2 regions of the Streptomyces sp. 1331.2 genome follow, and region 2 is predicted to be linked to the other one. Evidence: riboswitches for the same ligand, from Rfam matches in the RefSeq annotation. Region 2 holds a riboswitch; the other holds the start of a gene.

Region 1 (6,011 bases), 2.1 Mb from region 2:
TGTGGATCTGGGTGTCGGCTCGGACGGCGGAGGTGGCGAGGCGGAAGGCTCCGGTGGCCCAGTCGAGGTAGGCCGGGCGGCCGGCGGCCCGCAGCGGCAGCGTCTCGCGCAGGGCGGGTTCGTCGACCTGGACGACGGCCGCGCCCGCGGCCTCCAGGTCGGTGACCTCGTCGCGCAGGGCGAGGGCGACCTGGCGGGCGGTCTCGGCGAGCGGCTGGTCGTCGCGGACGAAGGACCAGGCGAGCATGGTGACCGGTCCGGTGAGCATGCCCTTGACCGGGCGGTCGGTGAGGTCCTGGGCGTAGCGGAACCAGTCGACGGTCATCGGGTGGGGGCGGGAGATGTCGCCGGCGAGGACCGGCGGTCGCACGTAGCGGGTGCCGTAGGACTGCACCCAGCCGTGCCGGGTGGCGAGGTATCCGGTGAGCTGTTCGGCGAAGTACTGGACCATGTCGTTGCGTTCGGGCTCGCCGTGCACGAGCACGTCCAGGCCGGCCTTCTCCTGGTAGGCGATGACCTCGCGGACCTCGGCTTCCATCCGCTCCCGGTACGCAGCCGGATCGATCCGGCCCGCCGTCAGGTCGGCGCGGGCGACGCGCAGTTCGGTGGTCTGCGGGAAGGAGCCGATGGTGGTGGTGGGCAGCAGTGGCAGGCCGAGCCGGGCGCGCTGGGCCTCGGCCCGCACGGGGTAGGGCTGGGGGCGGCGGGCGTCGGCCGCGGTGACGGCGGCGACCCGGGCGCGGACGGCCGGGTCACGGGTGATCGGGGAGTTGGCGCGGGAGGCCAGGTCGGCGCGGTTGGCGGCGAGTTGGGCGGTGATCGCGCCGGTGCCCTCGCGCAGGCCGCGGGCGAGCAGCGCCGTCTCGGCGGCCTTCTGCTTGGCGAAGGCGAGCCAGCGCAGGATCTGCGGGTCGACGTCGCGTTCGACGGCGGAGTCGATGGGCACGTGCAGGAGGGAGCAGGACGGGGCCACGTCGACCCGGTCGGCGAGGCCGAGCAGGGTCGCCAGGGTGGCGAGCGACTTCTCCAGGTCGTTGATCCAGACGTTGCGCCCGTCGATCACGCCGGCGACCAGCCGCTTGCCGGGCAGGCCGCCGACGGCCGCGAGGTCGTCGACGTTGCCGGCGGCCGGGCCGGTGAAGTCCAGGGCCAGCCCCTCGACCGGCGCCTTGGCGAGGACCGGCAGAGCCTCCCCGAGCCGGTCGAAGTAGCTCGCGACCAGCAGCTTCGGGCGCTCGGTGAGGGCGCCCAGGTCGCGGTAGGCGCGGGCGGCGGCGTTCAGTTCGGCAGGGGTGCGGTCCTGGACGAGGGCGGGCTCGTCCAGCTGGACCCACTCCGCCCCGGCCGCCTTCAGGTCGGCCAGCAGCTGCGCGTAGACGGGCAGCAGCCGGTCCAGCAGGGTGATCGGCTGGAAGTCGGCGGCGACGCCAGGGGCGGGCTTGGCCAGCAGCAGGTAGGTGACCGGGCCGACCAACACCGGCCGGGCGTCGTGGCCGAGCGCGAGGGCTTCCTTGAGCTCGGCGACGGCCTTGGCCGGGTTCGCGGCGAAGACCGTGTCCGGTCCCAACTCGGGTACCAGGTAGTGGTAGTTGGTGTCGAACCACTTGGTCATCTCCAGTGGCGCGACGTCCTGGGTGCCGCGCGCCATCGCGAAGTACCCGGCGAGCGCGTCGGCCTCGACCGCCTCCCGGTGGCGGGCCGGGATCGCGCCGACGGCCACGGTGGTGTCCAGCACGTGGTCGTAGAGCGAGAAGTCACCGGTCGGGACCTCTTCGATGCCGGAGTCGGCGAGCTGCTGCCAGTTCGTCCGGCGCAGGTCGGCCGCGGTGGCGAGCAATGCCCCGGCGGTGACCGTGCCCTTCCAGTAACCCTCGATCGCCTTCTTGAGCTCCCGGTTACGGCCCTGGCGGGGGTAGCCGTACGCGGTGGCAAGAGTTGCCGCGGCTGCGGACTTCGTGGTCAAGGGACTCTCCTTCGCGAGTCTGTCTCCTCAGGTACCCGGGGACGGGACGAGGGCGCGAAGGGATGACGAACCGGGCAGCGGCCGCCACGAACGTGCGGGCCCGGCCTGCCGGGTATGGTCGCCGACCCGCCCACGAGGTCACCGGATGGCCGCGCGCGAACGGTCGCGCACGGGCAGTGGCAGGTCTTCGGACTCGCGGGCACGCCCACCCTCGTCGAGGGCGGACACCTACTGGCCGTCGCTTCCCAGACCCGACCCGGGCCCAGTGCGTATGACGGCGGTCGTTCCCACTCACCGCTGCGGGGCAGTCCCGGACTGGCCGTTGAAAGGCGTCACCGGGTTCCCTCTTGCGACGCCCTGCCTGGCGGACAGGGCGAACCAGCTGCAGGGCCAGCTTAGGGGCAGGGGTGGGAGCCGAACGGCGGATCACTCAAGTTGTCCGAATAACGAGACGGTGTCGACGTCAGGACCGGTCGGAGGGCTCCGCGCCCAGCTGGCGGCGGGCGGGCTCCGGGCCCGCCTGCGCGTCACGCCGGAATACCGGCGGACCGGAGAACCGGAGAACCGGACCGCCTCAGGGAACGTGACGCGCGACGGGGCCGCACCTGCGGGGGCAGGTGCGGCCCCGTCGCGGGGGGGGAGGGAAGGATCAGACCGTCGCCGGGGCGTCGGCCTGGTCGGTGGACTTCTCGGCCGGCTTCGGCTTGGCGACGTACTGGTAGGCGAGGGTCAGGGCCGCCAGGGACGCCCCGACCAGGCCGGTGACCGCGAAGCCCCAGGCCGGTGCGGAGTGGTCGATGACGGCCCCGGCCAGCGGGGCGCCGATCGCCGCGCCGATGGTCATCGCCGAGCCCTGCAGGCCCGCGGCCTGGCCGACCACCGACTGCGGGACCGCCCGGGTGACCTCCTCGGAGGCCGAGGCGAGGGTCGGCGCGCAGACGAAGCCCGAGGGGAGCATGGCCAGGGCGAGCCAGATCCAGCCCGCGTGGCCGACGAACCCGACCGGGGCGATGGTGAGCCCCATCAGCAGCATCAGCCGCGGCAGCCGCCAGGGCCGGCTGGTGGCGCCGTGCCAGAAGCCGCCGAACATGGAGGCCGCGCACCAGATCGCGACGCAGACGCCGGCCCACTCGGTGTCGCCGACCCCGCGCAGCACGGCGGTGATCGAGATCTCGCTGCCGGCCAGGACGAGGTTCGCCGCCATGCTGACGCCCAGGACCAGCAGGAAGCCCGGGCGGAGCCAGACGCTGCGCCCGCGCGGCTCCTTCTCCGCCGGGTCCTTCGGGCCGGCCGCGGCCGCGCCGGACCCCGCGGCGGGGGCGAGCCGGGTGAGCAGCAGACCGGCTCCCAGGTAGAGCACGCCGATCCCGGTCATCGTCGCGGTCGCGTCGTTCACGGCGGTGATGGCACCGACCGCGACGGCCGGTCCGACCATGAAGACGACCTCGACCAGGATCGCGTCGAGGGCGAACGCCTGCCGCTGGTGCTCGGAGGGGATGTTGGTGGCGATCGCCCGGCGGATGGCCGTGAACACCGGCAGGCCCATGAACCCGGCCACCACGGAGGCCGCGAGCAGCCACGGGTAGTCGAGGTAGGGCGCGCCGATCCAGAACACGGCGTCGACCGCGCCGGTGACCAGCACCACCGGGCGCACGCCGAAGCGGTCCAGGGAGCGGCCCAGCAGCGGCGCGCCCGCGGCCCCGCCGACCGTCAGCATCAGGTCCGCGAGCCCGGCCGCACCGTAGCCGCGGTCCAGGTCGATGACGACGTGCAGGGCGAGGGCCATCGAGGCCGCGGTGAACGGGAGGCGGGCGAGCAGCCCGACGACGAACACGGTGCGCGCTCCGGGGAGCGCCAGGAGTCCTCGGTAGGACGCGAAGGCCTTGAGCACCGGTCACTCCTCCCCGACGCGGACGAGCATCTTGCCGGTGTTGTCGCCCCGCATGACGCCGAGGAACGCCTCGACCACGTTCTCGAAGCCGTCGACGATCTGCTCGTCGGCGACGATCCGGCCGGCCTGCAGGTGGGGCGTCAGCCAGATCTGGGCCTCCTGCCGCAGGTGCATGAAGTGCCGTACCTGGTAGCCGCGCAGGTGGATGCTGCGGTCCGACACGGCGTAGAGGTTGCGGGGCGCCGCGGGCGGCCGGTCGGGGTGGTTGTACTGGGATATCGAGCCGACCCAGGCGATCCGGCCGAACTCCCGGGTGGAGCCGATCGCGGCCTCCAGGTGGTCGCCGCCGACGCCTTCCAGCACGGCGTGGACGCCGTTCGGGGCGGCCTTCGCCAGCAGCTCGGCCACCGGACCGTCGTGGTAGTCGAAGGCGGCGTCGAAGCCCAGCCGTTCCACGACGTGCCGCACCTTGGCGGCGGAGCCGGCGCTGCCGACCACGTGCGCGGCGCCGGTCAGCTTCGCGATCTGGCCGGCCACGCCGCCGACCGCGCCGGCGGCCGCCGAGATGTAGACCGCCTCGCCCGCCTGGACCCGGAGGATCTCCCGGACGCCCACGTAGGCCGTCAGGCCGGTCGCGCCGAGCACCGACAGGTACGTCGCCGTCGCCACGCCGGCCGCGGGCCGGATCACGCGTCCGTAGCCGTGCTGGATCAGGGCGTGCGTGCTCCAGCCTCCGCCGTGCTCCACCAGGTCGCCGACCTGCAGGTCGGGGTCCTCGGAGCGGACGATGCGGCCGATGGCCCGGCCGTACCCCAGCGGTTCGTGGAGCGGCCACTCCTCGTCCATGAGCTCCCGCATGTACGGGTCGACGGACAGGTAGATGTTCTCCGCCAGGGCGGTGCCGGGTTCGACCGCGGGGAGCGGGTGCTCCACGACGGCGAAGTGTTCGGCACCTGGGGCGCCGTCGGGGCGCGCCACCTGGTGCACGGCGCGGAATGTGGAAGACATCGTCTCCGTCCTGGGTTGGGGGATGGCGGGGCCGACGGCGCTGACGGGGCGTCGGAACCGGGGACGGGCGGGCTCAGTGGAGCTCGGCGCCGTGGGGCGTGTCCGGGTCCTGGTCCGGGTAGAGGTAGATCGGCGCCAGGCGCCGGTCGGTGGAGTCGGCCGGCTCGCCGGAGTGCACGAGGCGTCCGCCGCCGCCGCCCAGGCCGCCGAGACCGCCCGGGTCGCCCGGCACCCAGTACAGGCCCAGGCAGGCGTCCCAGGACTCGGTCAGGCCGGTCTCGGCGTTCACCACCGGTTCCTCGCGGGGGACGACCCGCTGCTGGGCCACCGCGCCCTCGTCGGCGCCCTTCTGCAGCGCCTCGGCCCACTGCTCGTCGGAGACCAGCCAGCCGCAGGTGATGCCCTTGCCGGCGAAGCCGCCGTCGGGCTTGAGGATCAGGTGCTCGCGGCGCTCGCGGCAGTCCGCGACCACGGTGTCGAGCCCGGCCGCGCCGGGCACCAGGGCGCGGGTCCAGGGCAGCACCCGGTCCACCATGTCCCGTTCCTGCTGCGACATGTGACCGCGCAGCTGCGGGTCCGACAGGTACGCCAGGAACCGCTTGTTGTCGGTCAGGTCGCACTCCAGCGGGGCCCAGAGCGCCACCTGCCCGGAGCGGTGCGCGTCCCGCAGCCGGACCGTGGTGCGCCAGGCGTCCGGGTCGTCGACGACCTGGTCCAGGTCGAACAGCCGGTAGACCAGGTCCACCCGGCGGCCCTGGAAGCGCACCTCGGAGGCGGTCACCTCCAGCTCCTGGACCTCGCCGATCCGGCAGTCCAGCCCTTCGGCCTCCAGCAGGCGCCGCAGCAGGTACCAGGAGCCCTCGGCGTAGAGGTCCAGGCCGCCGGTGCCCTCGACCATGGCGATGACCGGGTCGCGGCCCGAGCAGACCGGGGCGGCCGCCTCGCGCAGCGCCTCGGCCAGCAGCGTCGTCTGGGAGAGGTGGTGCAGGCCGTGCGCCGTCCCGAACGCGCGGAACGCGTCGTCGGCCCAGAACATCTCCGCGAGCGGCTGCACCCACTCCTGGCCGCCGACGGATCCGCCGACGTTGAACTCCAGGACGCGCAGCGCCTCGCCGTCGTGATAGGCGTCGATCCGGCCGAAGCGCGGCG
Region 2 (6,011 bases):
GTGTCGAAGGCGACGGGGGCCGCCATGGTGGTCATGATTCGCTCCTCCGGTCGGGTTCCGTCGGCTCGTACCTTGAGCGTACGCCCGGCGCCGCCGACCGGAGGAGGGGCCTGTCCGGGGCCTGTCCGAGCCCGATCCGGGCCGGTCAGCGGGCCGGGACGGTGCGCAGGTAGTCGGCCAGGGCGCCGATCGCGGCGGGGTTGCGCGGGCTCTCCACCAGGTCGACGTAGTCCAGGACGAAGATCCGGTCGTTCCTGATCGCGGAGACGTTCGCCAGCGGCGGGAAGGACCTGAGGAACTTCCGCTTCTCCTCGGCGCCCGGGGTCGCGTAGTCGTTGATCACGATCACCTCGGGGTCGCTCTGCACCACGCTCTCCCAGCCGGCCGTCACCCAGGTGTCGGCCAGCTCGCCCATGATGTTGGTCCCGCCGGCCTTGGCGATGATCTGGTTCGCAGCGGCGAACTTCCCGGCGGTGTACGGCTTGTCCTGCCCGCTGTCGTACAGGAAGACGGACGGGCGGTGCTCGGGCTGCGGGACGGCGGCGATCCGGGCCCTGGAGTCGGCGATCAGCCGGTCGGCGCGGTCCCGGACGTCGAAGATCTCGCCGAGGTTGGCGAGGTCGGTGTAGAGCGCCTCCAGCGGGTCCATCACACCGCGCTCGGTGCCCTTGCCGCTGCGGCAGGACTCGCTCAGCACGTACGAGTCGATGCCGAGCGCCCGGAACGCCTGCGGGGTGACGCCGCTGCCCTCGTCGAAGCCGTAGTGCCAGCCGGCGAAGACCAGGTCGGCCTTGGCGTCCAGCGCGATCTCCTTGGTGAGCCGCTGCTTGGAGAGCCAGGCCGTCTGCTGGTAGCCGTCCTTCCAGGGCACCCGGTCGATCTTGCCCTTGTCGTCGGGCATGACGTACCCGGCCATCCGGTCGGCGAGGCCGAGGGAGAGCATCAGCTCGGTGATGTTGACGTCGTTGGTGACCACCCGGGCGGGCTTCTGCGGGAAGGTCAGCTGCTCGCCGCAGTTCCGCACGGTCACCGGGTAGTGGGCGGAGCCGGCGGCGGCCTCCTTCGGGGCGATCTCGGCGCCGCAGGCGGTCAGTCCGAGGGTGAGCAGGGCGGCGGTGGCAACGGCCTTGGTGCGCACGTGGGTTCCTTCCGGGGTCAGGTGAGGCGGTCGAACAGCAGCTGGAGGGCGCCGGTCCCCGGGTGCCGGACCGGGGTGGCGCGGACGCCGAACACCTCGGCCAGCAGGGCGGGTTGCAGCACCTCCGCGGGCGGGCCCGAGGCGACGATCCGGCCGGCCCGCAGCACGTACAGCAGGTCGCAGTGGCCGGCCGCCAGGTTGAGGTCGTGCAGCGCGGTGAGCACCGTCGGGCCGGCCTCGCGGGCCAGCGCCAGCACCTCCAACTGGTGGGCGATGTCGAGGTGGTTGGTGGGTTCGTCGAGCACCAGCAGGCGCGGCTCCTGGACGAGGGCACGGGCGAACAGCACCCGCTGCTTCTCGCCCCCGGACAGGCTCAGGAAGCCCCGGTCGGCGAGGTGGCCGGCCCGGACCTTGCGCAGGGCCTCGGCGCAGCGCTCCCGGTCCCGGTCGGTGGGGGCGCCGAACCCGCGCCGGTGCGGCAGCCGGCCCATGGCGACCACCTCGGCCACCGTGAAGTCGAACTCGGCGGAGTGCTCCTGGGTCAGTGCGGCCACCCGCCGGGCCGTCTCGCGGGCGGTGAGGGCGTGCAGGTCGTCGCCGTCCAGCCGGACGGTGCCGCCGGCCGGCCGCAGCACCCGGTAGACGCAGCGCAGCAGGGTCGACTTGCCGCTGCCGTTCGGCCCGATCAGCCCGACCACCCGGCCGGCGGCGGCCCGCAGGCTCACCTCGTGGACCAGCCGGGCGCCGGCCAGCTGCACCGAGACGGCGTCGACGGCGAGCCCCTGGGCCGGCGCCGGGCGGGTCAGGTCGTCCGCGGGGATCGGCCCGGTCATCGTCCGGCTCCGAAGGCCTGGCCGCGGCGGCGCATCATCAGCAGGAAGACGGGCACGCCGAGCACGGCGGTGAACACCCCGACGGGCAATTCGGCGGGTGCCAGCAGGGTGCGGGAGGCGATGTCAACCCAGACCAGCAGCAGCGCCCCGGCGAGCGGCGCGACCAGCAGCACCCGGCGGTGCCCGGCGCCGACCAGCATCCGGGCCAGGTGCGGCACCAGCAGCCCGACGAAGCCGATCGCCCCGCTGACCGCGACCACCGTGCCGGTGACGGCGGCGGTCACCACGAACAGCTCGCGGCGCAGCCGGTCCGGGTCCACGCCGAGCGAGGCGGAGGTCTCGTCGCCCATCGCGAGGGCGTCCAACCGCCCGGCGGCACACGCCAGATGGGCGAGGCCGGCCAGTACGGTGAGGGCGGCGATCGGCACCGAGCCCCAGGTGGCGCCGCCGAGGCTGCCGAGCAGCCACATCATGGCGTCCCGGGCGGCCTCGCCGCGGTCGGCGGCGAAGACCATCAGGGTGGTGGCGGCGGAGAAGCCGTAGGACAGGGCGGTGCCGGTGAGCACCAGGCGCAGCGGGGTGAGCCCGAACGCGGTGCGGGCGGCGAGGTAGACCAGGGCCATGGCGGCCAGCGCCGAGCCGAAGGCGGAGACGGAGACCGCCCACACGCCGAGCGAGGCGAAGGCGCCGAACAGCAGGACGGCGTTGGCGCCGACGGCCCCGCCGGAGGAGATGCCGAGCACGAACGGGTCGGCGAGCGCGTTGCGCACCAGCGCCTGGACGGCGACGCCGCAGGCGGCCAGCCCGGCGCCGACCACGGCGGCCAGCACGGTGCGCGGCAGCCGGATCTCCCAGACGATGGCGTACGCGGCCGCCTCCTCGGCCTCCAGCCGACCGCCCGTCAGCCCGGCGCCGAGCAGCCGCAGGACGCGGGGGAGCCCGATCCCGGAGGAGCCGAAGGCGACCCCGCAGACCAGCGAGAGCAGCAGGGCGGCGGCGAGGCCGACGGCCAGCGGGAGCGTGGGTGTTCGGCGAACAAGCGGGTCGTTCACTGCGGGTCGCGCCTTGCCTCGGGCCGGGGTGCGCCGGGGCGGGCGCCGGCCGCGGGCGTGCCGGGGCGCCGTTCCCCTCGCAGTCCGCGGCGAGTCGTCGGGATTCCGGCGGCCGAGGGCGATCGGGCTGACGGGACCGTACGGCTGGTACGGGCCCCGCTCACCGTTGCGGGTCAGCGCCGGATTCCCACCGGACTTCCCCCTCGGACGCCCTGGCAGCATAACAGGCACTCAGGCCTGGCAACCCTTACCGTGGTCGGGGCGGACGCGACCGGACGTGAACGCACGACCGCCCCCGTCCGGCGGTGCGGACGGGGGCGGTCGGGTGGCGACGCGTCAGGCTCAGGCCTGCTTGGTCTCCCAGAAGATCTTGTCGACCTCGGCGATCAGGTCCAGCAGGGCCTGGCCGGTGGCCGGGTCGGTGGACGCCTTGGCGGCCGAGGCGGCCTTCAGGGTGTCGTTGATCAGCTGGTGCAGCTGCGGGTACTTCTCGAAGTGCGGGGCCTTGAAGTAGTCGCTCCACAGCACCGAGATGTGGTGCTTGACGGCCTCGGCGCGCTGCTCCTTGATGATGATGGCGCGGGCGCGGAAGTGCGGGTCCTCGTTGGCCTGGTACTTCTCCTGGGTGGCCTTGACCGACTCGGCCTCCAGCTTGGCCTGCGCGGGGTCGTAGACGCCGCAGGGCAGGTCGCAGTGGGCGTGAGCGGTGGCACGCGGTGCAAACAGACGAGAGAACATGGGAGTCCTTCCTTAGATCGTCTTCCCGCGCCCGAGATTACCCTTCCACCCCCACGGTTTCGCGATCGGGCGGTGGGCCTAGGGCGAAAGACGGACCGTGAACCGGCCGAATCCGGACATCGAACAGGTGACGGCCCGTACGGCAGACTGGGTGCGGACCGGTGCGGAGGAGGAGTCGTGGCGCGGAGCACGGAACCCGGGGGCGCGGAACAAGCGGGCCGGGGCGGCACGCTGCCGTTCGGGCTGGTCGACGTGGCGGGCCGGTCGATGGTCCCGACCCTGCGCGAGGGCGACCAGCTGCTGGTCCGCTACGGCGCGCCGATCCGGCGGGGCGCGGTGGTGCTCTTCCGTCACCCCTTCCAGCAGGACCTGCTGGTGGTGAAGCGGGCCGCCGAACGCCGGGCCGGCGGCTGGTGGATGCTCTCCGACAACCGCCCGGTGGACAGCGACAGCCGCAGCTTCGGCGCGGTCCCGGACGAGCTGGTGCTCGGCCGGGTGCTGCTGCGGCTGCGTCCGCGCCCGGCCTGGCTGGCGCCGGGCCGCCGGCTGGAGCGGCTGCTGCTCACCCCCCGGCTGGCCCGGATGCCGGGCCTGGCCCGCCGCCTCGGCGCCTGGGTCGAGGAGGTCTAGCCGCTACGCCCCGGCCCCGCCGCCCAGCGCGGCCTCCGCCTCCTGGCGCTTGCGGGCCCGGTAGGCGGCCACGTTGGCCCGGGTCGCGCAGCGGTCCGAGCAGTAGCGGCGGGAGCGGTTGGTCGAGGTGTCCAGGTAGGCGTTGCGGCAGGGCGCGGCCTGGCAGATGCCGAGCCGGTCGGCGCCCAGCTCGGTCAGGTGGACGGCCAGGCCCATGCAGGCGACGGCGCTGAAGTGCGCGGTGGCGGTGGCCGAGTTGTCGGCCAGGTGCAGGTGCCAGCGCGGCCGCCCGGCGGCGTCCAGGTAGTCGTGCCCGGAGACCAGCGGGCTGACGGGGAACTCCATCAGCAGGCTGTTCAGCAGGTCGACGCCCCGGACCTCGTCCCCCTCGGCGGCGGCCTCGAAGACCCCGCGCAGCCTGGTCCGCACGGCCCGCAGCCGGGGCAGGTCGGACTCGTCGGCGAGCGCGGCGGCCCGCGCGGAGTCGGAGAACAGGGCGCGCACCGCGTCCACGGAGGTCAGCGTGTCGGTGCCGCGCTCGGGCTCCTCGGTGTTGACCAGCCGAACGGCGAGGTCGGCGTACGAGGCGAGCTCCACGGCGGTCCTTCCAGAAGATCGGTAACGGGCTGACTGCTTCCAGCCTATTACCCGGACGGGGCAAACGGCGGCGCCCGGCAGGCAGAACCTGCCGGGCGCCGACGGTACGGGGTCAGAGCACCTTGGAGAGGAAGGCCTTGGTGCGCTCGTGCTGGGGGTCGGTGAGCACCTCGCGGGGGTTGCCCGATTCGACGACCACACCGCCGTCCATGAACACCAGCGCGTCGCCGACCTCGCGGGCGAAGCCCATCTCGTGGGTGACGACCACCATGGTCATGCCCTCCTCGGCGAGGCCGCGCATGACGTCGAGGACGTCGCCGACCAGCTCCGGGTCGAGCGCCGAGGTGGGCTCGTCGAAGAGCATCAGCTTGGGCTTCATGGCCAGGGCGCGGGCGATCGCGACGCGCTGCTGCTGGCCGCCGGAGAGCTGGGAGGGGTAGTTCTTCGCCTTGTCGGCGAGGCCGACCCGCTCCAGCAGGGCCATCGCGCGCTCGCGGGCGTCGGCCTTGCTCTCGCCCTTGACCTGGACCGGCGCCTCGATGACGTTCTCCATGGCCGTCATGTGCGGGAACAGGTTGAAGCGCTGGAACACCATGCCGATGTCGCGCCGCTTCAGGGCGACCTCGCGGTCCTTGAGCTCGTGGAGCTTGTCGCCCTTCTGGCGGTAGCCGACCAGCTCGCCGTCCACCCAGAGGCGGCCGCCGTTGATCTTCTCCAGGTGGTTGATGCACCGCAGGAAGGTCGACTTGCCGGAGCCGGACGGGCCGATCAGGCAGAACACCTCGCCCTGCCTGACCTCCAGGTCGATGCCCTTGAGCACCTCGACCAGGCCGTAGGACTTGTGCACGTTCTCGGCGCGGACCATCGGCTCGGCGGAGGCGGCGGAGCCGGCGGGGTCCTTGGTCAGATCGGTCATACGTGACCACCTCCCTCAAGCCCCGGGACCACGTCGTGCTCGGTCTTCGGGGCGGGCTTCCCGGCGAACAGGCCCCGCAGCCGCTGCAGCGGGGTGGGCGGGAGGGT

What was found. Region 2 has a riboswitch for cobalamin ahead of CRP52_RS11340 (FecCD family ABC transporter permease). Riboswitches for the same ligand answer to the same signal wherever they lie in the genome.
Region 1: another riboswitch for cobalamin. It lies ahead of metE (5-methyltetrahydropteroyltriglutamate--homocysteine S-methyltransferase); the one in region 2 lies ahead of CRP52_RS11340 (FecCD family ABC transporter permease).

Annotation. Positions count from the first base shown of each region.
Region 1 is NZ_OBMJ01000001.1:637,207-643,217, forward strand. It holds gene metE (5-methyltetrahydropteroyltriglutamate--homocysteine S-methyltransferase) at 1-1,963, opposite strand, end outside; cobalamin riboswitch at 2,125-2,362, opposite strand; gene CRP52_RS02810 (MFS transporter) at 2,613-3,854, opposite strand; gene CRP52_RS02815 (MDR family NADP-dependent oxidoreductase) at 3,858-4,862, opposite strand; gene CRP52_RS02820 (hypothetical protein) at 4,936-6,011, opposite strand, start outside.
Region 2 is NZ_OBMJ01000001.1:2,707,347-2,713,357, reverse strand. It holds gene CRP52_RS11355 (nuclear transport factor 2 family protein) at 1-35, opposite strand, end outside; gene CRP52_RS11350 (ABC transporter substrate-binding protein) at 146-1,138, opposite strand; gene CRP52_RS11345 (ABC transporter ATP-binding protein) at 1,156-1,971, opposite strand; gene CRP52_RS11340 (FecCD family ABC transporter permease) at 1,968-3,023, opposite strand; cobalamin riboswitch at 3,120-3,275, opposite strand; gene sodN (superoxide dismutase, Ni) at 3,366-3,761, opposite strand; gene sodX (nickel-type superoxide dismutase maturation protease) at 4,029-4,391, shown strand; gene CRP52_RS11325 (CGNR zinc finger domain-containing protein) at 4,395-4,988, opposite strand; gene CRP52_RS11320 (amino acid ABC transporter ATP-binding protein) at 5,101-5,904, opposite strand; gene CRP52_RS11315 (amino acid ABC transporter permease) at 5,901-6,011, opposite strand, start outside.